DNA from 3 places in the Streptomyces sp. NPDC049887 genome. Region 1 is predicted to be linked to each of the others. Evidence: riboswitches for the same ligand, from Rfam matches in the RefSeq annotation. Region 1 holds a riboswitch; each other region holds the start of a gene.
The links. A riboswitch is a leader RNA that binds a small molecule or an ion and turns the genes downstream of it on or off. The one in region 1 is predicted to bind thiamine pyrophosphate.

Region 1 (10,303 bases):
CATTCACAAGCAATTATGACCCATACCGAATCCGAACCTGCGAGCGGGGGTCCCCGAGCGACCCACCGGCCGGTCGGTACGCACGAGCCCGGAGGGGCCTTCGGTTCATTCAGCAGATTGTCGAACGGCTGGAATGAGGATCGCCCGCCCCCGGAGCGGGTGCGGGCGATCGCGGAACGTCGGGCGAGGGCTACGTCCTGCTGCGGAAGGCGTCCGCGGCGTGCAGGAAGATGTCGTTCGCCTCGGACTCGCCGATGGTGACCCGCACGCCCTCGCCCGGGAACGGCCGCACCACGACTCCGGCCGCCTCGCAGGCCGCCGCGAACTCGACCGTACGCTCCCCGAGCCGCAGCCAGACGAAGTTCGCCTGCGTCGGCGGAACCGTCCAGCCCTGCTTCACCAGACCCTCGTACACCCGCGTCCGCTCAGCCACCAGTGCTCCGACCCGGCCCAGGAGTTCGTCCTCCGCCTGCAGCGAGGCGACCGCCGCGTCCTGGGCGAGCTGACTGACGCCGAACGGCACGGCCGTCTTGCGCAACGCGGCCGCCACCGGCTCGTGGGCGACGGCGAAGCCGACGCGCAGCCCCGCCAGCCCGTAGGCCTTGGAGAACGTGCGCAGCACCGCCACGTTCGGCCGCGAACGGTAGATCTCCAGCCCGTCCGGCACCTCCGCGTCACGGATGAACTCCCGGTACGCCTCGTCCAGGACCACGAGCACGTCGGACGGGATCCGGTCGAGGAAGCGCTCCAGCTCGGCGCGGTGCACCACCGTGCCGGTCGGGTTGTTCGGGTTGCAGACGAAGATCAGTCGGGTCCGGTCGGTGACGGCGTCCGCCATCGCGTCAAGATCGTGCACGTCGTCCGCGGTCAGCGGCACCGGAACCGATGTGGCACCGCTGATCCGGGTGATGATCGGATAGGCCTCGAAGGACCGCCACGCGTAGACGACCTCGTCGCCGGGGCCCGAGGTGGCCTGGATCAGTTGCTGCGCGACGCCCACCGAGCCCGTGCCCGTCGCCAGGTGCGAGACCGGAACCCCGAAGCGGTCGGCGAGTTCGTTCATCAGGCCGGTACAGGCCATGTCCGGGTACCGGTTGAAATCGCCCGCGGCGGCGACGGCGGTCTCCATCACGCCCGGCAGCGGCGGGTAGGGGTTCTCGTTGGAGGAAAGCTTGAACGCGACCGGGCCGCCGGCAGCGGCCGGCTTGCCGGGCTTGTATGTGGGGATGCCGTCCAGCTCGGCGCGCAGCTTGGGGCTCGTCTCGCTCACCGCAGGTCCTCCTCGACCGTCGTGCATCGTGCTCACCAATACTGCTCACCCTATGAGGATTCCCGGCCGCTGCGAATGGGCGAGCCTGGAACAACCTGGGTACGGGTCGGGAGCCGCGGCAAGGACAGGGGCGCTCTTCGGATCACCGCGCGCCGGTGGCTCGCGCCGTGGCGCGCATCCCTCGTAGTGGTGAGTTGAGACCTCTTCGATACCTCAGCCATTCGGAAGGTCCCCGCCGGTCGGCAGCCATGAGACATACGCAGGAGACCCCAACTTCCTTTTATTCCATGGCAATTGACGACTCATAGCCATGCAGAAACGTGCCTGTCAACGCCTGCATATGCGACCGACTTCACCTCCCCGCCTCGCCCTACTATCGGCCTGCCATGACAGCAGCAGGGAAGCACCAGGTGAGCCGGACGGAGACATCACGCCGGGGCAGCCGGCAAGGCCGAGCAGGCATCCGGGACGTAGCCGCCGCAGCCGGTGTCTCCATCACGACCGTCTCGGACGCGCTGAACGGAAAGGGCCGGCTCCCGGACGCCACCCGCCGCCATGTCCGCGAGGTCGCCGACCGGCTGGGCTACCGCCCGTCGGCCGCGGCCCGCACGCTCCGTACCGGCAAGTCCGGACTCATCGGCCTCACGGTGACGACGTACGGGGACGAACCGTTCACCTTCACGGAGTTCGCGTACTTCGCGGAGATGGCGCGAGCCGCCACCTCCGCCGCGCTCGCCCGCGGCTACGCCCTGGTCATCCTCCCCGCCACCTCACGCCACGACGTCTGGTCCAACGTCGCACTCGACGGCACCGTCGTGATCGACCCCTCCGACCACGACCCCGTGGTCACGGAGCTCGTCCGCCAGGGCCTCCCGGTCGTCTCCGACGGGCGCCCCGCGGGCGCCCTCCCGGTCACCGCCTGGGTCGACAACGACCACGAGGCCGCCGTCCTCGACCTGCTCGACCATCTGGCGGCCGGCGGCGCCCGCCGGATCGGCCTGCTCACCGGGACCACCACGGACACGTACACCCGGCTCTCCACCACGGCCTATCTGAACTGGTGCGAACGCGTCGGCCAGGATCCGGTGTACGAGGCGTACCCCGCACACGACCCGTGCGCCGGAGCGGTCGCCGCCGACCGGCTGCTCGCCCGACCGGACCGGCCCGACGCCGTGTACGGGCTCTTCGACCCCAACGGCACGGACCTGCTCGCCGCCGCCCGCCGGTACGGACTGCGCGTTCCGGACGACCTGCTGCTGGTCTGCTGCAGCGAGTCCACCGTGTACGCCAACACGGAGCCCTCGATCACCACGCTCTCCCTCAAGCCGCGGCGCATCGGCACCGCCGTGGTCCAGTTGCTGATCGACGCGATCGAGGGAGTGGACGGCGGCCGCCCGGTCGAGCAGGTGATACCGACCGAACTCATCGTCCGGACCTCTTCACAGCGGCGCTCTCCCCGAACGACGGTGAGCGCCCCACGCTCACCCTCCCAGGACTAGACCAACGCAATTGGGGCGAAACGACTGGTGAACCGGTGGTGTACCCGGATTCAGCACCCCTGGTGCGTCACACAGCACGATCCGCGTTCCTATGATGGGCGCACGACACCGCGGACCGTCCCCGACCAGGCCGGTCCGGCGGTGAGGGCGGCGCGACGGTGGTGGAGGGGTCGATGACTCAGGGGGCCGGTCAGGGACCCGTGGTGCGTACGGCGACGTTGCGCGACTTCCGCGTCCCGCCGTACGCACAGGTTCCGGTGCAGTCGGAGTCCGCCGGCCATGAATACGTGCGCGCGCACCCGGAGGACTCAGTCCCGCGAGCGGTTCCTCACGAAAACGGGGAGCCCGCCCCACGGCCGGCGCCCGCCGCCGAGGCCCCGCACCGGGCGGCCCCGGCCCCCGGAACGGAGGACGGCACCCGGGCGGCAGCGGTCCGCCCCGAGGAGTCCCTCCCCCAGGCACCGCCGGCGCACCCCGGCGACGCGATCCCGGACGACGAGCCGCCCGAGGGCTACACCCCCACCGAGCGCGACCTGCCGGTGATCAACCGCGGCGACACCGTGCAGGTGACCGTCGCCCCCGCGGGGCAGCCGGCCCCCGCCGCCGAGGGCCTCGGCCCGCTCTACGTGGTCGGTGACGTCCACGGCTATCTGGACGAACTCGTCGCCGCACTCACCGCCCAGGGCCTGATCGACGCCGAAGGCCGCTGGTCCGCGGGCAACACCCGGCTGTGGTTCCTGGGCGACTTCACCGACCGCGGCCCGGACGGCATCGGCGTCATCGACCTCGTGATGCGGCTCTCGGCCGAGGCCGCGGCGGCCGGCGGCTACTGCAAGGCCCTGATGGGCAATCACGAGCTGCTGCTCATCGGCGCCAAGCGCTTCGGCGACACGCCCGTCAACTCCGGCGCGGGCACCGCCACCTTCCAGGCGGCATGGCTCCTCAACGGCGGCCAGAAGAGCGACATGGACCGCCTCCAGGACGTCCATCTGCAGTGGATGTCCCGGCTCGACGCGGTGGTGGAGGAGGACGGGCATCTGCTGATGCACTCCGACACCACCGCCTACCTCGACTACGGCACCACAATCGAGGACGTCAACGACAACGTCCACGAGATCATCAACCGCAACGACGCGGACGAGTGCTGGGACCTCTTCCGCAAGTTCACCAAACGCTTCGCCTTCCGGGACGACGACGGCCCGCAAGCCGTCCGGGAACTGCTCGCCACCTACGGCGGCGGCCGCGTCGTCCACGGCCACAGCCCTATTCCGTACCTGCTGGGCGAGGTCGGCGCGGAGGACTCCGACTCCGAGGGGAACTCGGAGCCGCTGGTGGAAGGGCCGCACGTGTACGCGGACGGGCTCGCCATCGCCATGGACGGCGGAGTGACCATGGCCGGAAAGCTGCTGGTGGCCCAGCTCCCACTCCAGGCCTGAGGCAATCCCGCGCAAGCGATTTCCGGAAACCCCCTGTCACCCCCTGCCGTAACCGCTCTACCATCGGCGTATCCGTAGCAGGCTCTCCTCCGTTTCCGCCCAACTGCCCGACCCACATGGGCAAACCGGCCCTACGGAGCATCGGGGGATGCACATGAACAGCGCTCCGCACCTGCTGGCCGAGGACCGCGCCGAATACGAGCGCATCCTCGACGACGCGCTGCGCTCAGCGCCCGACCGCCCGGATCTCGACGGCATGGGCAGACGGCTCAACGCCGAACAACTGCGCACGATGGCGCTGAACGCCACCGCGCTCATCACCAGCGCCGCCGCCGCCGAGTACGACCACTTCGTGAAGGTCCGCGAGGAGGCACGCGCCTCCGCGGGAACGCCCGCCGGCCACTCGGTTCTCGGGCCCGCGGTCGGGGCGTCCCCGGAGACGGGCGCCGGATTCGCCGCGGTGCTCACCGTCCTGGCACCGGTCCTCGCCGGCACCGCCGCGCTCATCTTCCTGCTCGTCGGCTACATCCTGAAGGCCGTCAGCCCCGACACCGGTTTCGCGGACACCCTCCTGACGGCGGGCTGGTTCTTCGGCGCCCTGACCGCGGCCGGACTCCTCGCCGCCGCGATCGGGCTGCTGATCACCGCCATCCGCAACGGGGCCACCCAGGTGCCCGCCGAGGACGCGACGACCGGCGAACTGCCCGACGAGGTGGCACGCGCCAAGGACGCCTGGCGGCACGCCCTCCTGGAGCGCGGCGTCCTCCCCTTCCTTCGCACAGCCCTGGCCGACCCCAGCGCCGATCCGACCTCCCCCGCCCCGCCCCGCCGGATCAGCCGCATTCCCAAGGTCGGCTACAGCGGCCCCGACTTCTCGAGCCCGAACGACGGCACCGCGGCCGGCTCCCGCCCCACGTTCACGAGCCCGGACTTCACCAGCCCCGAGTTCGGGCCGCCGGAACACCAGCCCGAGTAGCGCTTCCCCACCGGGGATTCGCGCCCAGCCCCACGCGTCGCCGGGCACAACGGCGAGGTCGGGTGCAGCCGCGGGCTGCACCCGACCTCGCCGTTGTGCCGTCGCGGCCGTGGCTTCAGGCCGCGGCCGGAACGGACTTGGGGTTCGCGCCGTACTTGTTCGGCGCCTCCTCGCCCTCCGTGGCCATGAAGACCAAGAGAACGATTCCGCCGACGAGCGGCACGAGGGCGATCAGCAGCCACCAGGCCGACCGACCCGTGTCGTGCAGCCGGCGGAACGCGACGGCGAGCGCCGGAATGAAGATCGCCGCGTAGTAGACGTAGTACGGGATCATCGTGTCGACGGCATAGCCGATGCCCATCAGCACGGCGAGGACGGCGATGTTCACCAGGGTGAACATCCAGTACTCCTTGCGGCGCGCACGCCCCCCGAAACCGACGTAGTTCTTGAGTACCGCCAGGTACCAGCTCACTGCGATTCCCTCCCCTGGCCCCTTGTCAGGGACACATAGAATTTCGGCCAAGCGGCTGATATTTATCCATGAGTCCCCATGGGGTCAAGGGAATTCAGCACCTCCTTGAAACAGCAATCAACCCGCCGCACTTCCGTGATCAACGGAGTGCCGCAAAACGGAACATCCTGGCCCTATCGGCCCTCGCCTCGATGCACTCGAGCACGTACCTCCGCGTGACCGCGATCCCCGATCGCGCCGCAGTGACGGAACCGGCCACGACCGCACGAGGTCGCGGCCGGTTCCTCCATCCGCTCAGTCCGCCAGCGGCAGGTACACCCGGTTCCCCGAGGCCGCGAACTCCTTGGACTTCTGGAGCATGCCCTCGGCGATCTCCGTGTCCGACGCCGCCGGTTCGTCGCCGCCGAACTGCTCCGTGATGCTCCTGCTGATCTTCATCGAGCAGAACTTCGGACCGCACATGGAGCAGAAGTGCGCGGTCTTCGCCGGTTCGGCCGGCAGCGTCTCGTCATGGAACTCCCGTGCCGTGTCAGGGTCCATGGCCAGGTTGAACTGGTCCTCCCAGCGGAACTCGAAGCGCGCGTCCGACAGCGCGTCGTCCCACTGCTGCGCGCCCGGGTGCCCCTTGGCGAGGTCCGCCGCATGTGCCGCGATCTTGTAGGTGATGACGCCCGTCTTGACGTCGTCCCGGTTCGGCAGGCCCAGGTGCTCCTTGGGCGTGACGTAGCAGAGCATCGCCGTGCCCCACCAGGCGATCATCGCGGCGCCGATGCCGGAGGTGATGTGGTCGTAGGCGGGCGCCACATCGGTCGTCAGCGGGCCGAGCGTGTAGAACGGGGCCTCCTCGCAGATCTCCTGCTGGAGGTCGATGTTCTCCTTGATCTTGTGCATCGGGACGTGCCCCGGTCCCTCGATCATGGTCTGCACGTTGTGGCGCTTGGCGATCGAGTTGAGTTCCCCGAGCGTCCTCAACTCGGCGAACTGCGCCTCGTCGTTGGCGTCCGCGATGGAGCCCGGCCGCAGTCCGTCGCCGAGCGAGTAGGTGACGTCGTACGCGGCGAGGATCTCGCACAGTTCCTCGAAGTTGTCGTACAGGAACGACTCCCTGTGGTGCGCGAGGCACCAGGCGGCCATGATCGAGCCGCCGCGGGAGACGATGCCGGTCTTGCGCCGCGCCGTGAGCGGCACGTACCGCAGCAGCACGCCGGCATGGACCGTCATGTAGTCGACGCCCTGCTCCGCCTGCTCGATGACGGTGTCCTTGTAGATCTCCCAGGTCAGCTCCTCGGCCCGGCCGTCGACCTTCTCGAGCGCCTGGTACAGCGGCACGGTGCCGATCGGTACGGGGGAGTTGCGGAGCACCCACTCGCGGGTGGTGTGGATGTTGCGGCCGGTGGAGAGGTCCATGACCGTGTCCGCGCCCCACCGGGTGGCCCAGGTCATCTTCTCCACCTCCTCCTCGATGGAGGAGGTCACCGCCGAGTTCCCGATGTTGGCGTTGACCTTCACGAGGAACCGCTTACCGATGATCATCGGTTCGGTCTCGGGGTGGTTGACGTTGGCGGGCAGCACGGCCCGGCCCGCGGCGATCTCCTCGCGGACGACCTCCGGGGAGACGTTCTCCCGGATCGCCACGAACTCCATCTCCGGCGTGATCTCACCACGCCGGGCGTAGGCGAGCTGCGTCACCGCCTGGCCGCCGCGTCCCCGGCGGGGTTGGCGCGGGCGGCCGGGGAAGACCGCGTCGAGGTTGCGCAGACCGCCGCGCGGGGACGTGTGCTTGATGCCGTCGTCCTCGGGCCGCACGGGACGGCCGGCGTACTCCTCGGTGTCGCCGCGTCCGACGATCCAGTTCTCGCGCAGCGGCGGCAGACCGCGGCGCACGTCCGTATCGGCGTGCGGATCGGTGTACGGACCGGACGTGTCGTACAGGGTGACGTCCTTGCCGTTGGTCAGGTGCACCTGGCGGACCGGCACCCGGATGTCGGGGCGTGAGCCCTCGACGTATCCCTTGTGCCAGCCGATGGACTTCCCCGCCCCGGACGATCCGGAGGCAGGCGTGCGCGTGTCCGATGTGGTCATGAGACCTACTCCCTACGCCGGCATTACCCGGTAACAGGTTCGGCGGTCGGCGCAGCTGTCCCGTACGGTCGTACGGCGGGTCAGCGCCCTCTCAGCCCGGTGCTCCGAGCTCCCGCGTGTGCAAAGGTGTCACCACGCTAGCGCCCCATCGGGCGTGCTGAACAGTGGGCCCCGTTCGTTCTTGCGATGATCTGTCGGTGACTTCCTCCCAGCAGACGCCACAACCGGACCACAGCACGGGCGGTCAGCCGCACTCCCACGGCCACGCCCACGCCCACGCCCATGGGCCGGCCGCCCCCGTTTCGCGGCATCTGCGGCGGGTCATCGCCGCGGTCCTCATCCCGTTCGCCGCCGCGGTGGTGGTCGGCCTGGTCGCCCTCTGGCCCGGCGGTGCGCCGGAGCACGAGCGCACGGGTGTCGGCTTCGACCGGCAGACGGAACAGGCCCGGGTGGTCCGGGTGCAGGAGGTCGACTGCTCCGAGGTGAACGCCGGGCAGGTGCCGCCGACGGGTGACACCACGACCCCCGAGGGCCGTGAGGCGGTCAACTCCCAGCAGGGAAAGTGCAAGAAGGCGACGGTCGAGATCACGTCCGGAAAGGACAAGGGGCGCACGTTCATCGAGATCGTCCAGCCGGACGCCTCGCGCCAGCTGAAGCAGGGGCAGGGCGTGGTCGTGGCGTACGCGCCCGACGCGCCGCGTGATCTCCAGTACTCGGTGAGCGATGTGAACCGGGACTTCCCGATGATGCTGCTCGCCGGGATCTTCGCGGTCGTCGTCGTGCTGGTCGGCCGGCTGCGCGGGGTGATGGCGCTGATCGCGCTGGTGCTGAGCTTCGCCGTACTGACCCTGTTCATCCTGCCGGCCATCCTTCAGGGCTCGAATCCGCTGATCGTGGCCGTGGTCGGGGCAAGCGCGATCATGCTGATGGCGCTGTACCTCTGCCACGGGCTGAACGCCCGCACATCGGTCGCGGTGCTGGGGACGCTGATCTCGCTGCTGCTGATCGGGCTGCTCGGCTCGGTGTTCATCGGCTGGGCGTCCCTGTCCGGGAACACGGACGACAACACCGGCCTGATCCACGGTCTGTATCCGAACATCGACATGTCCGGCCTGCTTCTGGCGGGAGTCATCATCGGTTCGCTCGGCGTGCTCGACGACGTCACGGTGACCCAGACCTCGGCCGTGTGGGAGCTGCACCAGGCGGATCCGGCCATGGGTCCGCGCGGCCTCTACAAGGCGGGCATCCGGATCGGCCGCGACCACATCGCCTCGGTGGTCAACACGCTCGTACTGGCCTACGCCGGCGCCGCGTTGCCCCTTCTCCTGCTGTTCTCGATCGCGCAGTCGGGGGTGGGCGCGGTGGCGACCAGCGAGTTGGTGGCGGAGGAGATCGTCCGAACCCTCATCGGCTCGATCGGTCTGGTGGCATCGGTGCCGGTGACCACGGCACTGGCCGCGCTGGTGGTCTCCGCCGACCGGCCCGGCGGCACGGTGACCGGTGTGGCCGCGGGAGCGGTGCGCAGCAGGGGCCGGCGCCGGCGGGCGAAGTAGCTCCCTCGCGCACGGCCGGCGAGGAGCGCTCGTGGTCGGCAGGCGGGCGTCGTGGTCGGCAGGCGGTCAGCCGGCGGCTTCCTCGGCGAGGATCCGGCCCAGGGCGGCTTCCAGGTTGTCCTCGAAGTCGCCGAGCGTGCGCTCCTGTCCCAGCGGGACCAGTTTGTCGGTCCGGTCGAGGAAGGCCACCAGGGGTGCGGCTCCGGCCCGGAACAGCGCCCGGTCGACGCCGACCTGGAGCCGGATGTGGACGTCGGACAGCCCCTCCGGCTCGGTCGGGGCGATGTGCACATCGCCGTCCCCGCTGGGGCCGTTGATCCCGTCCAGCAGCAGCTCCCGGCCGAACGCCCAGGTCACGGGGGCGTCCCCGGGCAAGTGGAACGTCATGCGCACCGCATAGGGGTCTCTCGTCTCGTACGTGAGCTCCACAGGGATCCGGAAGGAGAGTTCCTCAGACACCAGGAAGCTCATCAGGACCTCTGCCTGAACCGACTCGCGCATCGTGTTAACCCCGCAGTGGATGAGGCACCTCGTGAAAACGGCCGGGAAGGTTCCCCCGGGGCCCGCCCCGCCATCGTGCTGTAAGTGACCGGTAGATCACAAGGAGTAGTTTTTCAGATACTGATAGAGAAGGCGAACGAACTGAGCAGACTGCCCACGCCACTGCGTAGTTGTTCGACCGCCGGAATCAAACGATCCTCCTGGTGCAGTGGAAGGGAAATCGCCATCGCGCCGGCCGTGGAGCCCACGGTGACGGGAATGGCCGCACAGACCGTACCCAGGGCGTATTCCTGCCGCTCGATCACCGGCTGCATCTGCCCCATCGCCCCGAGCCGTTCCAGCAGACTCCCCCGATTGCGCACCGTATAAGGCGTGATCCGGTCCACCGGGTGCCGGTCGAGATGATCCTTGCGGGCCCGTTCGTCGAGCTGGCCGAGCAGGCACTGGCCGAGGGCGTGTGCATGACCCGTCTCCCGGAAGTCCGCCCATTCCTCCACCGCGGGCGCGTAAGGGG
Region 2 (10,303 bases), on a different contig from region 1:
CGCCAAGCAGTACTTCAAGCTCATCGGCAAGCCGACCAAGTACAAGGTCATCTCCCGCGCGGTCGCGTACCACGGCACCCCGCAGGGCGCCCTGTCCATCACCGGCCTGCCGGGCCTGAAGGCCCCGTTCGAGCCGCTGGTGCCCGGCGCGCACAAGGTCCCGAACACCAACATCTACCGCGCGCCGCTGCACGGCGACGACCCCGAGGCCTTCGGCCGCTGGGCCGCCGACCAGATCGAGCAGCAGATCCTGTTCGAGGGTCCCGACACCGTCGCCGCGGTCTTCCTGGAGCCCGTGCAGAACGCCGGCGGCTGCTTCCCGCCGCCGCCCGGGTACTTCCAGCGGGTCCGTGAGATCTGCGACCAGTACGACGTACTGCTGGTGTCCGACGAGGTCATCTGCGCCTTCGGCCGCCTCGGCAAGACCTTCGCCTGCGACAAGTTCGGCTACGTACCGGACATGATCACCTGTGCGAAGGGCATGACCTCGGGCTACTCCCCGATCGGCGCCTGCATCGTCTCCGACCGGCTCGCCGAGCCGTTCTACAAGGGCGACAACACCTTCCTGCACGGCTACACCTTCGGCGGCCACCCGGTCTCCGCGGCCGTCGGCCTCGCCAACCTCGACCTGTTCGAGCGCGAGAAGCTCAACCAGCACGTCCTGGACAACGAGAGCGCGTTCCTCTCGACGCTGCAGAAGCTGCACGACCTGCCGATCGTCGGCGACGTCCGCGGCAACGGCTTCTTCTACGGCATCGAGCTCGTGAAGGACAAGAACACCAAGGAGTCCTTCAACGACGAGGAGACCGAGCGGGTCCTCTACGGCTTCCTCTCCAAGGCGCTGTTCGACGCCGGCCTGTACTGCCGTGCCGACGACCGCGGCGACCCGGTCGTCCAGCTCGCCCCGCCGCTGATCTCCACCCAGGAGACCTTCGACGAGATCGAGCAGATCCTGCGCGGCGTCCTCACCGAGGCCTGGTCGAAGCTGTAGCCGGCCCCGCCCGCGCCGGCGGCCCGGACGCCTCCCTTCGGGTGAGAAGGGAGGCGTCCGGGCCGCGTGCCGTGTGTACACCCGGCTCCGAGTCCCTACGGTGCTGTGACCGATCGGCCTCGGGGTCGTTCGCCCGTGCGGGGGAACGGACCCCACGGATCTGAACCGAGGTGTACGCCATGGTGGTCCCGCCGGACAACGATGTGCTCTGGGCGCGGTCCCTGAACCACGCCTTCGGCGGCTCGCCCGCCCTCTGCGGTGTCTCCCTCGGGGTGCGCGAGGGAGAGATCCTCGCGGTGAACGGCCCGCGCGGCAGCGGGAAGACGACCCTGCTGCGCTGTCTCTCGGGGCAGATCGTGCCGCAGCAGGGCGAGGTGTGGTTCAACAGCACACCCGTCCACACCATGGGAGCACTGAACCGCGAGCGGCTGAGGCGAGAGCGCTTCGGCTGGATCGGACCGGAACCCCAGCTGGTGCCCGAACTGACCGCCTGGGAGAACGCGGCGCTGCCACTGCTGCTGCGCGGCTCCTCGCACCGCAAGGCCAGGACCGCCGCCCTGGAGTGGATGGAGCGGCTCGACATCGGGCGGTGCGCCCGCAAGCGGCCCCCGGCGCTGCAGCAGTCCCAGCGGCAGCGGATCGCCCTCGCCCGCGCCCTGGTCACCACTCCCGCGGTGCTGTTCGCCGACGAACCGACCGCCACACTGCACAGCTCCGACCGGGCCCAGGTGCTGCGCACCCTCACCACCGCCGCCCGGTCGCACCGCATCACCCTTGTGCTCGCGACCCACGACGAGGAGGTCGCGACCCTCGCCGACCGCGGTGTGTCGCTGGTGGACGGCCGGCGGGTCACCCCGGTGCAGGACACGGAGGCGGAAGGCCTGGCCGAGTGCTCGCTCTCCGTCTGAGCCGCGGCTCCCACCCCCTCGTCCTGCTGCGCCGCCTCCTGGTGGCGACGGCCTCGGCGGGGGTGGGCTTCCTCCTCCTGTGCACCCTGGCCTACGCGGTGTCCGGCCCGCATCCCTCCGATCCGGCACTGCAGCGGCTGGCGTGGTGTCTCGCCCCGCTGGCGGCCACGGTCCAGTTCGCCGTGGCGGTGGCCCGCACGGACCCGGGTACGCGACCCCGTCAGGGCCTGTCCGCCGTCGGACTCGGACCGGTGCGCATGAGCGCGCTGGCGGCCGCGTCCACCGCCGTGTCCTGCGTTCTCGGCAGCACGGTGGCGCTGCTGTTCTTCCTGCACCTGCGTGGGGACCTGAGCGGAATGCCGTTCGACGGCGACGCGGCGGAACTGCTCGCCGCGGGCGAGCCGATGCCGCTGGGGGCGGTGGTCCTGCTGCTCGCCCTCGTCCCGCTCCTCGGCGCCGGGGCGGCCGCACTCGCCCTGCGTCCGCGCCGCCGGAAGGACGGCGAACTCCCCGACGACGAACCCGAGCACGCCGCGGGGACGCCCGGCGGCCTCCCCTGGGGCGTCGCGCTGACGGCCGTGGGCGTCGCGATCGAGGCGTACACGGGCCGGGGCCCGGCGGGCGCCGGCGGCACCCCCGGCGGGGTGCTCGCCGGCTGGACGCTGACCGCGGTGGGGCTCGCGATGGCAGGCCCCGGCATCGTCCACGTGTGCGGGCGGGTACTGCAGTCCGCACGGCCCGGGGCGATGCGGCTGCTCGCAGGGCGAGCGCTCATGGAGGACGCACGCCGGATCGGACGCCCCCTCGGCGTCGTGTGCGCCGTGGTGTCCGCCCTCATCGCGGCCTCCGCACTCGCCGGGGAACGCCCGCAGCCCTTCGGGCCGCTGACCGCCCTCGGGGCGACGCTCGTCGTGGCCTGCACCCTGGCGACGCTGCTCACCTCGGCCGTAGAGGCACGGCAGGCCCGGGCGGGCACACGGGCCGGTCTGCTCCAACTGGGCGCCTCCGTCGCCCTGCTGCATGCCACCGCCATGCTGCGGGCCGTGGTCCTGCTGGCCGTCTTCGCTCCGCTCACCTGGGCGGTGGCGGAACTGGCGGCCCTGCCACTGCGGCGCTGAACCGGGTCGGGGCCCCGACCCGGACACGGGGGCCCCGGACCCGGGACATATCGTGGCGGCCATGGTTAACGGACAGAGGCCGCGGCTCGGCTCGTCGTTCGACGACGACCGGGAGATCGAGACGCTCGAGGAGTTCGACCAGGTCGTCGCCCGGCGGGGCAGCCTCGCGGGGCACCGAATACAGTCCGTCGACCTGAGCGGGCGCACTCTCGCGCTCCTCTCGTGCGACACCACCGCCACGGCCTTCCTCGGCTGTGCCATGGAGCCGGACGCCGCGGCCAAGGTCCGCGCGGACGGCGCCCTCGTCTTCCCTCCTCTGCCGGACCTCCCGTTCGACCCCTACCGGGGGCTGCTCTACACCCCAGACGAGCTCTTCGACGGCCTCGCCGACGGCGGCTACGGGGTCACGCCCGACGCGCTCGCGTACGAGTGGTTCCAGCTCACCAAGGCCGACCGGGACATCTACGCCTCGATGCTCAGAGCCCTGCACGACGACGCCGTCTCGGACGCCCTGGACGAACTCCTCGACGGGGTGCCGGTCGTCGGGGTGATGGGGGGTCACGCGATGAGCCGCGGCACCGACGAGTACGCCGGCGCTGCCCGGCTGGGCCGCGCACTCGCCCGCGCCGGGCTGACCGTCGCCACCGGCGGCGGCCCCGGGGCGATGGAGGCGGCGAACCTCGGCGCCTACGCGGCCCCGCACCCCGACGACATGCTGGACGAGGCCCTCGAACTCCTCGCCAAGGCACCGTCGTTCACCCCCTCCGTCACCGACTGGGCGGCCACCGCCCTCGAGGTCCGCTCGCGCTGGCCGCAGGGCGGCGACTCGGTGGGCATCCCCACCTGGTTCTACGGGCACGAGCCGCCCAACCCGTTCGCCGCGCACATCGCCAAGTACTTCGCCAACGCCACCCGCGAGGACGGGCTGCTCGCCCGCTGCACGGCCGGTGTCGTCTTCCTCCCCGGCGCCGCGGGCACGCTGCAGGAGATCTTCGACAACGCGACCCCGAACTACTACGAGTCGCGGGGCGAACCGACGCCGATGGTCCTGGTGGACCGCGCCCACTGGACCGAACGGCTCCCGGCCTGGCCGCTGCTGCGGTCCCTGGCGGAGGGCCGCGCGATGCAGACGCGCATCGCCCTGGTCGACTCGGTGGAGGAGGCGCCCGGGGCACTGGCCCGGCTGGCGGCCGCCGCACGTCCGGCCGGCTGAGGCCCCGGGCGACAGCCGGATCAGTCGCCGGTGCCGGGTCGCAGGACGACCACGTCCTCCGCGGCGAACGCGACCCCGACCTCGGCGCCCGGCTCGGGCGCGTCCCCGAGCCCGCACTCGGCCTCCAGCGGCGGTGCGTCGTGCGGCCGCAGGCGTACGGCGACATGGTGGCCGCGGAAGGTCAGCGACTCGACCGCGCACGGCAGTCCCGCACCGGGCGGCCGGAGCCGTACCGCGGACGGCCGTACCAGCAGCCGGCAGGCGCCCTGGGGCGAGCCCGTGGGAACCGGGACGCCGCCCCAGGGGGTCTCGGCCGTGCCCCCGGTCACCGTCGCGGGCACCACGTTGGCGAAGCCGAGGAACCGGGCGACGAATTCCGAGGCGGGCCGCTGCCACACGTCCCGCGGCGTACCCGACTGGGCGACGCGTCCGTCGCGCATGACCACGACCCGGTCGGCGAGCGCGAAGGCCTCCCCCTGGTCGTGGGTGACGGCCAGCACCGTGGTGCCCAGCCGGCGGAACACCGCACGCAGTTCGACGACGAGCCGTTCCCTGAGGGTGCGGTCGAGCTGACCCAGTGGCTCGTCGAGCATCAGCAGCCGCGGGCTGGGGGCGAGCGCCCGGGCGAGGGCGACGCGCTGCTGCTCACCACCGGAGAGCTCGCCGACGGCCCGTCGCGCGGCGCCGGGGAGCCCGACCAGTTCCAGCAACTCCTCGACCCGCAGACGCCGCTCGGCCTTCGGCACACCGTGCATCCGCAGCCCGAAGGCGACGTTGCCGCCGACGTCGCGCTGCGGGAAGAGCTGGTGGTCCTGGAACATCAGGCCCACCCCGCGGCGGTGCACCGGCACTCCGCTCTGGTCGCCGCCGCCGAGCAGCACCCGGCCGCCGTCCAGGGGCTGGAGCCCGGCGACGGCCCTCAGCAGGGTCGACTTGCCGCTGCCGCTCGGTCCGAGCACACACACGATCTCGTGCTCCGCGACCTCCAGGTCCACTCCGTCCAGCGCCGTCCGCCGCCCGAAGCGTACGGTCGCGCTCTCCAACGCCAGCATCAGAACTCCCCCGCGGAACGGTCGGGACGGAGCCGGTCGAGCAGCAGCAGGGCCGCCGCGCAGACCAGCATGAGGATCGTCGAGAGCGCCATCGCCTGGCCGTAGTTGAGCTCCCCGGGACGGCCGAGGAGCCGGGCCACGGCGACCGGCAGGGTCGGATTGTCCGGCCGGGCGATGAAGACGGTGGCACCGAACTCGCCGAGCGAGACGGCGAACGCGAAACCGGCTGCGACGAGCAGCGCCCGGCGCACCAGCGGCAGGTCCACCTCGCGCCATGCCCGCAGCGGCGAGGCGCCCAGCACGGCCGCCGCCTCCCGCAGCCGTGCGTCGACGGCCCGCAGCACGGGCAGCATCGTCCGTACGACGAAGGGCACTCCCACGAGTGCCTGGGCGAGCGGCACGAGGATCCAGGAGGTGCGCAGGTCCAGCGGCGGCTCGTCGAGGGCGATGAGGAAGCCGAAACCGACGGTGACGGCGGAGACCCCGAGCGGCAGCATCAGCAGCGCGTCGAAGCCGCGGACGAGCCGACCGGCCCTGGAGGCCCGACCGGACGACGTCCGGGGGAGGGTGAGCGCCGCGGCCGCGAGACCGCCGACGACGAGCGCGATCGCGGTGGCGGCGAGCGCGTACTGGAGGGAGTTCCACACGGCCTCGACCGGTGGGACGAGGAACGTGCCACCGCTCGCCTCGGCGGACTGCAGGGCCCGGTAGAAGGTGAGGCCGTAGCCGCCGGGTCCGTCGAACGACCGCTCGACCAGCACCGCGAGCGGTGCCAGGATCAGCGTCGCGACCGTGGCGAGCACCCCGCCCAGCAGGGCCCATTGCCCGGCGCCCCTCGGACGGTGGGCGGCGAGCGCCGGATCGACGAGTCGCAGCGCGGTCTCCCGTCGCCGCACGGTCCGGGCGTGCACGGCGAGGACCGCGCCCACGGCGGCGAACTGCACCAGGGTCAGCACGGCGGCCGTGGTGAGGTCCAGCACCTGGGCGGTCTGCCGGTAGATCTCCACCTCGAGCGTGGAGTAGGCCGGGCCACCGAGGATCTGCACGACGCCGAACGAGGTGAAGGTGAAGAGGAACACCATCAGCGCGGCGGCGGCCACGGCCGGGGTCAGCGCGGGCAGGGTGACCCGCCGCCACGCCCCGAAGCGGCTTGCGCCGAGGACCCGTGCCGCCTCCTCCTGGCGCGGGTCGAGCTGGGCCCACAGGCCGCCCACGGTCCGCACCACCACTGCGTAGTTGAAGAACACATGGGCGAGGAGGATCGCCCAGACCGTCGTGTCGAGCCGCACGCCCCACAGGTCGTCCAGCAGCCCGCCCCGGCCCAGGAGTGCCAGGAACGCGGTGCCGACCACGACGGTGGGCAGCACGAACGGCACGGTGACGACCGCCCGCAGCAGCTGCTTGCCGGGGAAGTCGCAGCGGGCGAGGACATAGGCGCCGGGCAGCGCGATCAGCAGGGTCAGCCCCGTGGAGGCCAGCGCCTGCCAGAGGGTGAACCAGAGCACCTGGAGGATGTCCGGGCGGCCGACGACCTCGGCGATCCCGCCGAACCGCCAGGAGTCCCCCGCCCGCAGTCCGCGGGCGACGATGGAGGCCACGGGGAGGGCGAAGAAGAGGGCGAAGAACACGACGGGCAGGGCCATCAGGGCCGAGCGGGCCGCGGCGGCGCGCAGGGACGCCGGGCCGCGCGAGGGGTTCCTCCGGCGCGGACCGGCGTTCCCGCCGGACGTCCCGGTTACTTCAGGACGAGTGAGGACCACGACTGGATCCACTGGTCCCGGTTCTCGGCGATCTTCTCCGGAGCCATCGTCCGCGGCTCGGCGATCGCCTCGCCGAACTCGGTGAACAGCGGGGGCAGCTTCGCGTCCTCGGCCACCGGGTTGACGAACATGTTGAGCGGCATGTCCTCCTGGAACTTCCTGCTGATCAGGAAGTCCAGCAGGGCCTTTCCGCCGGCCTCGTTCCGGGCGCCCCTGAGCAGGCCGGCGGCCTCGGTCTGGCGGAAGCAGGTGCCGGTGGAGACGCCGGTCGGCGCCGCCTTCGGCCGCGGCTCGGCGTACAGCACCTCGACCGGCGGGCTGGAGGCGTACGAGACGACGAGCGGCCGGTCGCCCTTGGCCGCCCTGCCGCCGGCGGAACCGGAGAACTCCTGGTTGTAGGCGATCTCCCAGCTGTCGACGACCTTGACGCCATTGGCCCGCAGCTTCTTCCAGTAGTCCTGCCAGCCCTTGTCCCCGTACGCGGCAGCGGTACCCAGGAGGAAGCCGAGGCCCGGCGAGGAGCGTTCGGCGTTCTCGACGACGAGGAGGTTCCGGTACGCGGGCTCGGCGAGGTCGTCGAAGGTCTGCGGCGGGGCGAGCTTCCTGTCGGCGAAGTATTTCTTGTCGTAGTTGACGCAGATGTCGCCGCTGTCGACCGGCGTGACCCGGTGCTTGTCCTTGTCGAGCCGGACGGCCTCGGGGACCCGCTCCAGGCCCTCGGCCTCGTACGGGGTGAACAGGTCGTTGTCGAGGGCCCGGGAGAGCGTGGTGTTGTCGACGCCGAAGAACACGTCGCCCTGCGGGGAGCCCTTGGTGAGGATCTCCTTGTTGAGCGCCTCGACTGCGTCCCCGCTCTTCAGCACCTTGACCGTGTACCCGGTCTCCTCGGTGAACTCCTTGAGCACGGCCGGCGAGGCGTTGAAGGAGTCGTGGCTGACGAGCGTCACGGTCTTGGAGCCGCCGGCGCCGGTTCCGGCGGAGTCGTCCCCGGACGACCCGCCGCAGGCCGCGAGCGTGCTCACACCGAGGGCCGCGGCCAGCGCGGTGACGGTGATCTTCTTGGTGGTGCTCACTGATTCCTCCTGGGCATGACCAGGAAGAGACGCGGCCCTGCCCGGCTGCGGAATCTCTCGATCCGGTAGCCGGGCAGGGCGCAACAGCTTGAGTCTCGTCCGAACTTCCTACCCGGAATGACCCGGGCGAGGTTCAGAGGGTCTGCGGTCTGACGGTCACCGCACTCTCAGCGCTGTGGCGCTCCCCTGTCGGAATATGCAGATGTTCGGGCCAGCGTACAGGGACCCGTCGGACGCACCGCAGGGACCGGGGCGGTTCCTGCGGAGGGCGGCCCGGCACTAACGCTCGGAGGCTGCGAGCTGGCCGCAGGCCCCGTCGATCTCCTGACCACGGGTGTCCCGGACGGTGACCGGGACGCCGTGGGCGGCGATGGCATCGATGAAGGCCTTCTCGTCCTCGGGCCGGGAGGCCGTCCACTTGGAGCCCGGGGTCGGGTTCAGCGGGATCAGGTTGACGTGCACCCGCTTGCCCTTCAGGAGCCGCCCGAGCAGGTCACCGCGCCATGCCTGGTCGTTGATGTCCCGGATCAGGGCGTACTCGATCGAGATGCGGCGGCCGGACTTCTCCGCGTACTCCCAGGCCGCGTCCAGGACCTCCCGGACCTTCCAGCGGGTGTTGACGGGGACGAGGGTGTCGCGCAGTTCGTCGTCCGGCGCGTGCAGGGAGACGGCGAGACGGCACTTGAAGCCCTCGTCGGCGAAGCGCAGCATCGCCGGGACGAGGCCGACCGTGGAGACGGTGATCCCGCGCTGCGACAGGCCGAGCCCGTCGGGCTCCGGATCGGTGAGCCTGCGGATGGCGCCGACCACCCGCTTGTAGTTGGCGAGCGGCTCGCCCATGCCCATGAACACGATGTTGGACAGCCGGGCCGTGCCTCCGGGGACCTCGCCGTCACGGAGGGCCCGCATGCCGTCCACGATCTGGTGCACGATCTCGGCGGTGGACAGGTTCCGGTCGAGACCCGCCTGTCCCGTGGCGCAGAACGGGCAGTTCATCCCGCAGCCGGCCTGCGAGGAGATGCACATCGTCACCCGGTCCGGATAGCGCATCAGCACCGACTCGACGAGCGTGCCGTCGTGGAGCCGCCACAGCGTCTTGCGGGTGGCGTCGTCATCACAGGAGACGTGCCGGACCACGGACATCAGGTCGGGCAGGAGCTCCGACGCGAGCCTCTCGCGCGCGGCGGCGGGAATGTCGGTCCACTGCTCCGGGTCGTGCGCGTAGCGCGCGAAGTAGTGCTGCGACAGCTGCTTCGCCCGGAACGGCTTCTCGCCGATCGCGGCGACGGCGTCCTTCCGCTCGGCGGGCGTGAGGTCGGCGAGGTGCCGCGGGGGCTTCTTGGCTCCGCGGGGGGCTACGAAAGTGAGTTCTCCGGGCTTGGGCATGGTCGTACCAGTGTCGCAGATCGACTCGGGTGACCCGGGTGCCCGTCACCGGGCGGCGGGGCCCGGGCGGCGGATGGGGCGGAACCGGCCGGGCGCCGGGAGTGCCGTCTCCCGTACGCAACGACCGCGCCGGGTGTGTGCCCGACGAACCGGCCGGCGACGCGCCGGGACCAGGTCCGGGCCCGGAGCGAAACCGGGCACGGACCGACAAGGGGCCCGCACCGACAGGGGCTCCCGGACAGGGGGGCACGGACCCGTCGCGGGCGGTGGGTGGGGAGACGGTGAGGATCGCCGACGGCCACACCGGGCGGGGCCGGCCTCCGCGACGCCGTCAGCAGCGCAAGGCGGCCACGGGGCGGTCTCGTCCCCCGGCAGGTGCGGATCCCGGCCCCGGTGGCCCGGTCCGCGTCAGCCGGGAGGCGGCAGCGCGTCGTAGACCGCGGCGAGGTCGGCGGGGATGTCCGTGCCGTCGTCGACGTAGGTGCGGCCGTTGTGGACCAGCACGCGGGTCAGCCCGTCCATGACCGGCGGCCCGGTGGGCCGGGTCGGCAGCCGGGAGAAGTCGACCTCGCCGAGGGCTGCCCGCAGTTCGGCGAGGGCCGCCGGGGTCATCCGGCCGGGACGGTTCTTCTTCCCGGGTGCGACCAGGAGGTACGTACCGTCGTCGTGGACGACGACCGAATGGTGTCGCCCGTCGATACCGCCGCTCTCGGTGAGCGTGACGAGCGCGGACGCCCGGTCGGGCGTCGTCGCCGACGGGGTGGGGCGGGGCGGGCCGCTGGTCGCCGGGGGCACGGGGGCA
Region 3 (10,303 bases), on a different contig from region 1:
GGTGCGCCGCGCCGTTCCGCCGCCCCGTGCCGGCGGTGCCGGCGCCGCGCCCCTCCGTGGCCTCCACTCTTCCGTCCGCGCCGGTCGGGCCCCATCCGCGCGGCTACTCATCTCCCGCACTAGGTACGGATACTCAGAGGCCCGCGCTCATCCCCAGGCGCTCCGGTTGCGGGCAGGTCACGACCGCGTCCGGGTCCACCCGGTGGCGGCGGTCATCACGGCACGCGCTCGTGCCGGGGCCGGTGGGTCCCCCGCCTCGCGGGTCCGCCGTCCCCTGCGGGGACCGCCGCCCCGGTGGCTGTCGGACGCTGCCGATACAGTCCCTGACATGGCACGGATTGTGGTGATGGGCGCCGGGATGGGCGCCATGGCGGCGGCCGCCCGGCTGGCCGTGGCGGGCCACCGGGTGACGGTGTTCGAGCGGACGGGCACGTACGGCGGCGCGGTGCGCCGGTTCGAGCGTGCCGGATTCGCCTTCGACACCGGGCCCGGTCTGCTCCATCTGCCCGCCGTCTGGCGGGACTTCTTCGTGAAGACCGGCAAGGAGCCGCTGGAGGAGTGCGTGGAACTGGTCCAGGTGGACCCGGCGAGCCGTCATCTCTTCGCGGACGGCACGGCCGTGACCCTGCCGAACGCCTCGCGTGCGGGTGTCGTCTCGGCGCTGGACGGGGCTCTCGGCGGCGGAGCGGGCGAGCGCTGGGGCGATTTCCTGGTGCGTGCGCGGGATGCCTGGGACCGTTCGCGGCGCCCGCTGCTGGAGGAACCGCTCCCCGCGGAGACCTCCCGCTTCGCCCGGGACCCGTACCCGGCGCTCAAGGGCGGCCTGTTGCGCCGCCCGGCTCGCACCCTGGCCGAGGTGGGCCGGCGTGAGCTGCGGGATGCGCGGCTGGCGGCGCTGCTGGAGAGCCACGCCCTGGCGTACGGCTTCGACCCCGCCACCGCGCCCGCGGCGGCCGCCGTCCTGCCCTACATGGAGCAGACCTTCGGCACTTGGTACGTGCGGGGCGGGATGCGGGCCCTCGCGGACGCGGTCCACGAGCGGTGCCTCGCACGGGGGGTGGAGTTCGTCCTCGGCACCGAGGTGACGGAGGTACGGATCGAGGACGGCCGGGCGGTCGGCGTGGAGCTGGCCGACGGCGGCACGGCCGAGGCCGACCATGTGGTCGTGGGCGCACCCGTGCCCGCGCTGTACCGGGACCAGATCCTGCCGTGGGCCTCCCAGGACGAGTGGCCGCACCACCAGTCGGCTGTGCGGACCGGCCGGTTCACCGTCTGCCTGGCACTGCGCGGCACCCGTGCTGCGGACGCGGCGCACCGGACGGTGGTGCACTCGCCCGACCGGGCCGGGGAGTCGGCGGCGCTGGCCGCGGGACGGCTGTGCGAGCGTCCGACGGTCGTGGTGCTGCGGCCCGACGACGAGCGACTGCGGCCCGGCGACCACGAGGCGGTCACGGTGACCGCGACCGTGCCCGCCGGGACCGGCGACCGGATGCCGGACCTCCCCTGGGGCGAGCACGCCACGGGCGGGGACGCCGAGGGCGTGGAGGCGTTCGCGGACCGGATGACGGCGGCCGCGGAGGCGGCCGTTCCCGGTCTCCGGGAGCGGCTTCTGTGGCGCGAGGTGCGCACACCCGCCGACACCCTCCGGGAGACGGGCACGCCCCGGGTGCCCGGACCGGCACTGGCCGGAGCGGGCGGAGCACTGCTGCCCGCGGCGAACGTCTCACCGGTGCCGGGGGTGTACTTCGCGGGCGGCTGGTCGCATCCCGGCGGCGGACTCGCGCACAGCGGGATGTCGGGCGCGCTGGTGGCCGGCCTCATCGTGGAGGGCGCGGACTTCCGCGGTTCGCAGTGAGCTGATCCGGGCCTCGCGTCGCCGGAGGGCCGCGCTCTCCGGGGCGACCGCGGGCGTCGAAGGCCCCGCCGTGCGGTTCCGTGTCGCGGCGGGGACCGGGCGGCGGCGGAACGTGCGCCACCTGTCCCGAACGGCCCGCTCCGGGCCGTTCACCGCGCCGGAGCGCTCGGAGGTCGGGGCGCCGGCGACCGGTCCCGGCCCCGCGTCCCGGAGTTCCCAGGGTCCGGCTGCACTCCCCGACCTGCCCCGGGACACGGGTGGTCCAGCGGGCGCGGGAGTCTCAGTAGCGGTAGGTCTGGCCGTTGGGGTCGTTCTGGTGGCCCTGGTCGTAGCCGTACTGCGAGGGCTGCTCCGCCGGCGGCGGGGCCTGGTCCCCGTCGCGCTGGAGCGGCACCCACACACCGCCCGGCGGCGTCTCGTGGTAACCCTGCGGCGCGTACGGGTCGGCGTACTGCTGCTGGCCGCCGTAGCTCTCGTACGAGCCGTAGCCCTGCGTTCCGCCGCCGGCGTAAGGGTCGGACCAGGCGGCGTACTGCTGCTGCCCGCCGCCGGTGTCGTAGTCGTACGACCCCGCGTACGCGTCATGGGTCCCCGCCGGCTGCTGGTATTCGTGGCCCTGCGCGTAGGCGTCGGCGTAGCCGGTGGAGTAGCCGCCGTAGTGGGATTCCTCGCCGGCCTGGGTGTGGTCCGCCGTGTGGGCCGCGTCGGAGTAGACGCCGTACTGCCCGGTGTCCTCCGGGAGCGGCTGCGGCTCGTAGACGGCTGTGGTCTCGGCGGACGGGGAATCGTCCTGGTCGGGACCGGACGGACGGGGACGGCCGGCGGCGTCGTAGGGGTCCTCGTAGTCGATGCCCGTCACCTCCAGCACGGGGTCACGGTCGACGGGGGCGGCGGACCTCCGGCGGCGGCTGGAACCCGGACTGCCGCCCAGCGCCCAGCCCGTGGAGAAGCCGCGCCGGAAGGAGAGCGTGACGTACGTCTGGCCGACCGCGAAGGCCGCCGCACCGACGCCGATCACGATGACGTTCGGCATCAGCACACCGACGACCACGCCCAGGAAGCCGACGAAGGCGACCAGGCGCCAGCGCAGCCGCGCCTTGTACTGCAGCAGCACCTCGCCGAGCAGCCACAGCGCGACAATGCCGAACGCGATGTAGAGCACCGTCCAGCCCATGCCCGCCCCTCTCCTGCGGCCTTCCGCCCGGGGTTGCGGCGGGTGCGGCCGTTCACGTCTGCTGGTGCAGCCCGAGATTCTCGTAGATTTCGAGCGTCGCGGTGGAGTTGTTGAGCGTGATGAAGTGCAACCCGGGGACGCCCTCCGAGAGCAGCCGTGCGCAGAACTCCGTCGCGAACTCGATACCGATGGAGCGTACAGCGGCGGGGTCGTCCGCGACGGCGCGGATCCTCTGTTCGAGTTCGGCGGGGAACGACGCGTTGCTGAGCTGCGCGAACCGTTCGATCTGCTTCACGCTGGTGACGGGCATGATCTCAGGGATGATCGGGGTCTCGCAGCCCGCCTCCGCGACGCTGTCGCGCAGCCGCAGATAGTCCTCAACGCGGAAGAACATCTGGGTGATCGCGTAGTCCGCGCCGGCGCGGCACTTGTCCACGAAGTGCCCGATGTCCGTCTCCCAGTCGCTGGAGCGGGGGTGCATCTCGGGGAAGGCCGCCACGCCGACGCAGAAGTCGCCCGACTCCTTGATCAGCCGGACGAGCTCCGCCGCGTACCGCACGCCCTTGGGATGCTCGACCCACTCGCCCATCGGGTCGCCGGGCGGGTCGCCGCGGACGGCCAGGATGTTCCTGATCCCGGCGTCCGCGTACTGGCCGATCATATTGCGCAGCTCCGCGACGGAGTGGTTGACCGCGGTGAGGTGCGCGACCGGGGTGAGCGTGGTGTCGGCGGCGATCTGCTGGGTCGCCTTGACCGTGCCCGCGCGGGTGGATCCCCCTGCTCCGTAGGTCACCGAGACGAAGTTGGGCTGTACCGCCTCGACACGCCGCAACGCGTTCCAGAGGTTCCGTTCGCCCTTCTCCGTCTTGGGCGCCCAGAACTCGAAGGAGTACGAGGTCTTGTCGGTGGCGAGCAGCTCGCGCACGGTGCGTGCGCGATCGGTCCGGGTGGAAGCTGTGCCGAGGGCCATAGTCGCAGGTTATCCACGGGGCAGCGGTCTCCCAACCGGATTCCACCCATCGGACACCTATCGCTCATGAAACGGCCTGCTGCGCGTGGGCCCGTATCCGCTCGGCGAGACGGGCGGCGGCCTCGGCGGGGTCGTCGGCCTCCGTGATCGCCCGGACGACGACGACCCGGCGGGCGCCCGCCTCCAGCACCTCGTCGAGGTTGCCGGAGTCGATCCCGCCGATCGCGAACCAGGGGCGGGCCTGGCCGAGCGAGGCCGTGTACCGCACCAGGTCGAGGCCGGGGGCCGGTCGGCCCGGCTTGGTGGGCGTGGGCCAGCAGGGGCCGGTGCAGAAATAGTCGACACCGGGCTCGGCGGCCGCCGCGTCGACCTCCTCCCGGGCGTGCGTGGAGCGCCCGATCAGCACCCCGGTGCCGAGGACCGCCCGTGCCGCGGGCACGGGCAGGTCGCCCTGGCCGAGGTGCAGCACGTCCGAGCCGGCGGCATGGGCGACATCGGCCCGGTCGTTGACCGCGAGCAGCTTCCCGTGGCGGCGACAGGCGTCGGCGAACACGGCGAGGTGCTCCAGCTCCTCGCCGGCCTCCATGCCCTTGTCGCGCAGTTGCACGATGTCCACCCCGGAGGAGAGGACGGCGTCCAGGAACTCCGGCAGGTCGCCCTGGCGTCTGCGGGCGTCCGTGCAGAGGTAGAGCCGGGCGTCGGACAGCGCGGCTCGGGATGCGGACATGGGTGGTACCCCCCCGGGGTGGGTCGGCGGTGTGCGCGCCGGGTGCCGGACGGTCCGGGTCCGGTGCGCGCACCGCATCAGGATCGGTACGGCGGAAGGCGGCGACGTGCTCGGGACGTCGTCAGACGGCGAGCGCCTGGGCCCGGCGCTTCACCTCCGTGCCGCGATTCTCGCTGAGTGCCTCCGCGGGGGTCCCCGGCAGGGTGGGGTCCGGAGTGAAGAGCCACTCCAGCATCTCCTCGTCGGTGAAGCCGTCGTCCTTCAGGAGCGTCAGGGTGCCGGAGAGGCCCTTGACCACCTTGCCGCCCTTGATGAAGGCGGCAGGGACCTGGAGCGTCCGGTTCTCACCCCGGCGCACGGCGATCAGCTGACCCTCCTTGACCAGCTGCCGTACGCGCGTCACCTCGACATCGAGCTTTTCCGCGACGTCGGGCAGGTGGAGCCAGGCAGGGACGAGAGCATCGATCTTTGCGTCAATCTCGGTCACGTGACCAAGCGTGCCATCCCGGACCGACAGTCGGTAGCCGGGCCCGGTCCGGCTGCGGCCTTCAGAGGGACACGGGCCACCTGACCGCCACCCCGGGAGTGCTTCGGGAGCCCCGGGAGTCGTCCCGGGAGTTCTTCGGGAGGCCCGGGAGTCGTCCCGCCGGGGCTCGGGGCACGCCGCCCGCTCGGCAGCGGCGGTCGGAGGTCACAGCACGGCGGCCTTCAGGGGGACGGCCGGGTCGGCGGCGCGCTCGGCGTCGACGCGGGCGCCGACCTCGATGAGTCTGCGCCCCTGGGCCAGGTCCCGGGGCCTGCCGACCGTCAGCAGGGCCACCAGGGCCCCGTCCCGCAGCCACAGCACCGACCAGGAGTCACCCCCCGGGTCGCCCCGGCGCACGAGCGCGTCGGCCGCGCCGTGATGCCCGGCGTACTGGACGAACCGGCCGAACTGCTCCGACCAGAAGTACGGCACCGGGTCGTAGATCTCCCCCGGCTCGGTCCCCTCGCCCGTGTCCGCGCCGACGATGTTGGCCGCGACCGTACGGGGGCCCTGGAGCGCGTTGTCCCAGTGGTGGACGAGCATGCGCCGTCCGTAGCGGCCGGACGGGAAGGAGGCGCAGTCCCCGACCGCGTACACGTCCGGCAGCGAGGTGCGCAGCCGCTCGTCGGCGGTGACCGAGCCGTCGGGGCCCAGGCCGATGCCGGAACCGGCGAGCCAGCGGGTCGCCGGCCGGGCGCCGATGCCGACGACGACGGCGTCCGCGGGCAGCCGCCGGCCCCCTTCGAGGACCACGGTGCCCGGCTCGACGGCCGCGACCCGCGCGCCGGTGAGCAGTTCGGCGCCGGCCTCGGCGTACCACGTGGCCATCGGGGCGGTGACCTCGGCCGGCAGCGCTCCCGGCAGCGGGCGGTCGGCGGCCTCGACGACGACGGCCTCGCAGCCCGCCTCGCGCGCTGCGGTGGCGAACTCGGCGCCGATCCAGCCCGCGCCGACGACCACGATGCGGTGGCGTCGCTCCAGCACCGGGCGGAGACGCTCCGCGTCGTCGAGGGTGCGCAGCAGATGGACCCCGGGGACGCCCTCCGCGCCGGGGAGGGTGACCGGCTCCGCTCCGGTGGCGATGACGAGGACGTCGTACGGGACGGGCCCGGCGGGCGTGTCCAGCTCGTGCTCCCCGGGGCGCAGGCCCGTGACCTCCAGGCCCAGCCGGAGTTCGACGTCGAGCGCGTCGAAGTCGACGTCGAAGGCGGAGTCCTCGGCCTTCCCGAGCAGCACGGCCTTGGACAGCGGGGGCCGGTCGTAGGGCTGGTGCGGTTCGGCGCCGATGAGTCCGATGCCGCCGGTGAAGCCCTGTTCGCGCAGGGCCACGGCGGTCTGCACACCGGCCATGCCCGCCCCGACGATGACGACTCGGCGGCTCGGCGCCGTCTGCTCGCTCTCAGTCACCCGGCCACCCTAACCACCTGACGACATGTCAGGAAGGCAGCTGCTCCACGACGCTCGTGCCGCACCCCTGACGGGACTCCCACTCCCAGGTCTCCTCGAGCCGCACCCGACCGTCGGGGAGGTCGACGACGGTGGACGCGCAGTGCCCGGAGGATGTCGTCCCGTCCTGGCCGAGCTGGACGTAGCGGAAGTCCAGGCGGTCCCCCTCGCGGGTACCGACGAGACGGCCGCGGACGACGTCGCCGCCGGCGTACTCGGCCCAGATCCGGCCCCCGTCCTCGTGGTACGTGAACCTGGTCCGGGTGCCGACCTGGCCGGGCGACTGGTCGGCGACCGGGGCGAGGACGAGTCCGTCGAGCGAACGGGCCACGGCGGCGGCTCCCTTACCGGGGGTTGGCGACGAGAGTTAGGGTGGCCACCGTACTGCTACTCGCGGGAGCCCGGAGCACCGGGCTGAGAGGGAGGCTGAGGCGGCCTCCGACCGTACGAACCTGATCCGGGTCATGCCGGCGAAGGGAGGGTCCGGACGCGCATGCATCCAGGACAATCACCAGGACATTCCCCAGGACGCACCACGGACGTCCTCGTCGTCGGGGGCGGCGTCATCGGCCTCGTGACCGCGTGGCGGGCGGCGCAGCGCGGACTACGGACCGCGCTCGCCGACCCCGAGCCGGGCGGCGGGGCGGCACAGGTCGCGGCGGGCATGCTGGCGGCCGTCACGGAGCTCCACTACGGCGAGGAGACGTTGCTCGGGCTGAACCTCGCCTCCGCGGAACGCTATCCGCGGTTCGTGGCGGAGCTCGAGGAGGCGAGCGGCGAGGACACCGGGTACCGCTCCTGCGGGACGCTCGCCGTGGCCCTCGACGCGGACGACCGGGCACATCTGCGCGAACTGCACGCGTTGCAGCGGCGCTTCGGGCTGGATTCCGAGTGGCTCTCCGGCCGGGAGTGCCGGCGACTTGAGCCCATGCTGGCACCGGGCCTGCGGGGCGGGCTGCGGGTGGACGGCGACCACCAGATCGATCCCCGGCGGCTGGCCAGGGCGCTCGTGGTGGCCTGCGAACGCGCAGGGGTGGTGTTCCACCGGCGGTGGGCGGAGCGGCTGTCGGTGGTACGGGGCCGGGCGGCCGGGGCCGTGCTGGCCGGCGGCGACGAGATCCCGGCCGGCCAGGTCGTACTGGCCGCGGGCAGTCTCAGCGGCCGGCTCCGGGGCGTGCCCACGGCGGCGCTCCCCCCGGTGCGCCCGGTCAAGGGCCAGGTGCTGCGGCTGACGGTGCCGCCCGCCTACGCCCCCTTTCTGTCACGCACGGTCCGGGCCGTGGTGCGCGGCAGCCAGGTCTACCTCGTGCCGCGCGAGAACGGCGAGCTGGTGGTGGGCGCGACCAGCGAGGAGCTCGGCTGGGACACCACGGTCACGGCGGGCGGCGTGTACCAGCTGCTGCGCGACGCGCACGAGCTGGTGCCCGGCATCACCGAACTGCCGCTGACCGAGACCCGGGCGGGACTGCGCCCCGGCTCGCCCGACAACGCCCCGGTGCTGGGTCCCGCGGAGCTGCCGGGTCTGCTTCTCGCCACCGGCCACTACCGCAACGGCGTCCTGCTCACCCCGGTGACCGGCGACGTCATGGCGCACGCCCTGCTCACCGGTGAACTGCCGGACGAGGCACGGGCCTTCACCCCAAGCCGTTTCTCCCCCGCCCAGCAGGAGGTGCCCGCATGACCGCGCCCACGCACACCGTGTCCGTCAACGGCCGGCCGCGCGACGTCGCGGCCGGCACCACGCTCGACGTGCTGGTGGCCACGCTCACCGTCGCGCCCTCCGGGGTCGCGGCCGCCGTCAACGAGAGCGTCGTCCCCCGTGGCGAGTGGCCGGGGACGCTGCTCGACGAGGGCGATCGCGTCGAGGTGCTCACCGCGGTTCAGGGAGGCTGACGGCATGGCCGACGACCGCTTCGTACTCGGCGGGACGGAGTTCTCGTCCCGGCTGATCATGGGGACGGGCGGGGCGCCCAGCCTCGACGTGCTGGAGCGCGCGCTGGTCGCCAGCGGCACGGAGATGACCACGGTCGCGATGCGCCGCCTCGACCCGACCGTGCAGGGCTCGGTGTTGTCCGTGCTGGACCGCCTGGGCATCCGGGTGCTGCCGAACACCGCGGGCTGCTTCACCGCGGGCGAGGCCGTGCTCACCGCACGGCTCGCCCGGGAGGCGCTCGGCACGTCCTGGATCAAGCTGGAGGTGGTGGCGGACGAACGGACGCTGCTGCCCGATCCGGTCGAGCTGCTCGACGCGGCGGAGGTGCTGGTGGAGGACGGCTTCATCGTGCTGCCCTACACCAACGACGACCCCGTGCTTGCGCGGAGGCTGGAGGACGTGGGCTGCGCGGCGATCATGCCGCTCGGCTCTCCGATCGGCTCCGGGCTGGGCATCCGCAACCCGCACAACTTCCGGCTGATCACCGAGCGCGCCCGGGTGCCGGTGATCCTGGACGCGGGCGCCGGCACGGCGTCGGACGCGGCACTGGCGATGGAGCTGGGGTGCTCGGCGGTGATGCTGGCCTCCGCCGTCACCCGGGCGCAGGAACCGGTCGTGATGGCGGAGGCCATGCGGCACGCGGTCGAGGCGGGCAGGCTGGCCCACCGGGCGGGCCGTATCCCGCGGCGGCACTTCGCCGAGGCCTCGTCCCCCGTCGAGGGACGGGCGGCGCTGGATCCGGAGCGCCCTGCCTTCGGGTGACGGCGCCCGGCCCCGCGGACGACGCCCTCTCTTCGATGACGCACGTCACAGGTGCGCTGCAGCCCCGGCCGGGGGGCCGGGGCCGGGTGTCCGGGCTCGTAGACTCGCCTGCGTGGATACGACCCTTCAGGACCCCCTCGTCGGGCGGGTGCTCGACGGCCGCTACCGCGTCGACGCGCGTATCGCCGTCGGCGGGATGGCCACGGTCTACCGGGCCGTGGACACCCGGCTCGACCGGGTGCTCGCCCTCAAGGTGATGCACCCGGCGCTCGCGGCGGACGCCTCGTTCGTCGAGCGCTTCATCCGCGAGGCGAAGTCGGTGGCCCGGCTGTCCCACCCCAACGTCGTCGGGGTGTACGACCAGGGAGCCGAGGGCGCGTACGTCTACCTGGCGATGGAGTACGTCGCCGGGTGCACGCTCCGCGACGTGCTGCGGGAGCGGGGCGCGCTCCGCCCGCGGGCGGCCCTCGACATCCTGGAGCCCGTGCTGGCCGCGCTGGGCGCCGCGCACCGGGCCGGGTTCGTCCACCGGGACATGAAGCCCGAGAACGTCCTGATCGGCGACGACGGGCGGGTCAAGGTCGCCGACTTCGGCCTGGTCCGGGCCGTGGGCTCGGTGACCAGCACCACGGGATCGCTGCTCGGGACCGTCTCCTACCTCGCGCCGGAGCAGATCGAGTCCGGCACGGCGGACACCCGCGCCGACGTGTACGCCTGCGGTGTCGTGCTCTACGAGATGCTCACCGGCGGCAAGCCGCACTCCGGCGACACCCCGGCCCAGGTGCTCTACCGGCACCTCAACGAGGACGTGCCACCACCGTCGGCCGCCGTCCCCGGGCTCGCCCCGGAACTGGACGGCCTGGTGGCCCTCGCCACCGCCCGGGACCCGGAGTCGCGTCCCCACGACGCC

Region 2: it holds a riboswitch for thiamine pyrophosphate, as region 1 does, so the genes downstream of both, AB0J10_RS18915 (thiamine ABC transporter substrate-binding protein) here and thiC (phosphomethylpyrimidine synthase ThiC) in region 1, are expected to answer to the same signal.
Region 3: it holds a riboswitch for thiamine pyrophosphate, as region 1 does, so the genes downstream of both, thiO (glycine oxidase ThiO) here and thiC (phosphomethylpyrimidine synthase ThiC) in region 1, are expected to answer to the same signal.

The regions. Positions count from the first base shown of each region.
Region 1 covers NZ_JBFAMM010000011.1:190,292-200,594, forward strand. Annotated here, with positions in the region: gene hisC (histidinol-phosphate transaminase) at 191-1,270, opposite strand; gene AB0J10_RS16495 (LacI family DNA-binding transcriptional regulator) at 1,657-2,769, shown strand; gene AB0J10_RS16500 (metallophosphoesterase) at 2,943-4,205, shown strand; gene AB0J10_RS16505 (hypothetical protein) at 4,354-5,181, shown strand; gene AB0J10_RS16510 (DUF805 domain-containing protein) at 5,297-5,653, opposite strand; gene thiC (phosphomethylpyrimidine synthase ThiC) at 5,948-7,735, opposite strand; TPP riboswitch at 7,728-7,861, opposite strand; gene AB0J10_RS16520 (YibE/F family protein) at 7,933-9,288, shown strand; gene AB0J10_RS16525 (SsgA family sporulation/cell division regulator) at 9,355-9,789, opposite strand; gene AB0J10_RS16530 (helix-turn-helix domain-containing protein) at 9,903-10,303, opposite strand, start outside.
Region 2 covers NZ_JBFAMM010000014.1:76,262-86,564, reverse strand. Annotated here, with positions in the region: gene AB0J10_RS18945 (aspartate aminotransferase family protein) at 1-991, shown strand, start outside; gene AB0J10_RS18940 (ATP-binding cassette domain-containing protein) at 1,171-1,899, shown strand; gene AB0J10_RS18935 (hypothetical protein) at 1,881-3,017, shown strand; gene AB0J10_RS18930 (LOG family protein) at 3,079-4,230, shown strand; gene AB0J10_RS18925 (ABC transporter ATP-binding protein) at 4,251-5,282, opposite strand; gene AB0J10_RS18920 (iron ABC transporter permease) at 5,282-6,925, opposite strand; gene AB0J10_RS18915 (thiamine ABC transporter substrate-binding protein) at 7,018-8,115, opposite strand; TPP riboswitch at 8,203-8,313, opposite strand; gene rlmN (23S rRNA (adenine(2503)-C(2))-methyltransferase RlmN) at 8,395-9,501, opposite strand; gene AB0J10_RS18905 (hypothetical protein) at 9,910-10,303, opposite strand, start outside.
Region 3 covers NZ_JBFAMM010000036.1:45,539-55,841, forward strand. Annotated here, with positions in the region: gene AB0J10_RS30565 (NAD(P)/FAD-dependent oxidoreductase) at 329-1,855, shown strand; gene AB0J10_RS30570 (hypothetical protein) at 2,136-3,029, opposite strand; gene metF (methylenetetrahydrofolate reductase [NAD(P)H]) at 3,082-3,999, opposite strand; gene thiE (thiamine phosphate synthase) at 4,064-4,726, opposite strand; gene AB0J10_RS30585 (Rv2175c family DNA-binding protein) at 4,848-5,213, opposite strand; gene AB0J10_RS30590 (FAD-dependent oxidoreductase) at 5,418-6,602, opposite strand; gene AB0J10_RS30595 (hypothetical protein) at 6,688-7,029, opposite strand; TPP riboswitch at 7,082-7,194, shown strand; gene thiO (glycine oxidase ThiO) at 7,192-8,379, shown strand; gene thiS (sulfur carrier protein ThiS) at 8,376-8,591, shown strand; gene AB0J10_RS30610 (thiazole synthase) at 8,596-9,393, shown strand; gene pknB (Stk1 family PASTA domain-containing Ser/Thr kinase) at 9,506-10,303, shown strand, end outside.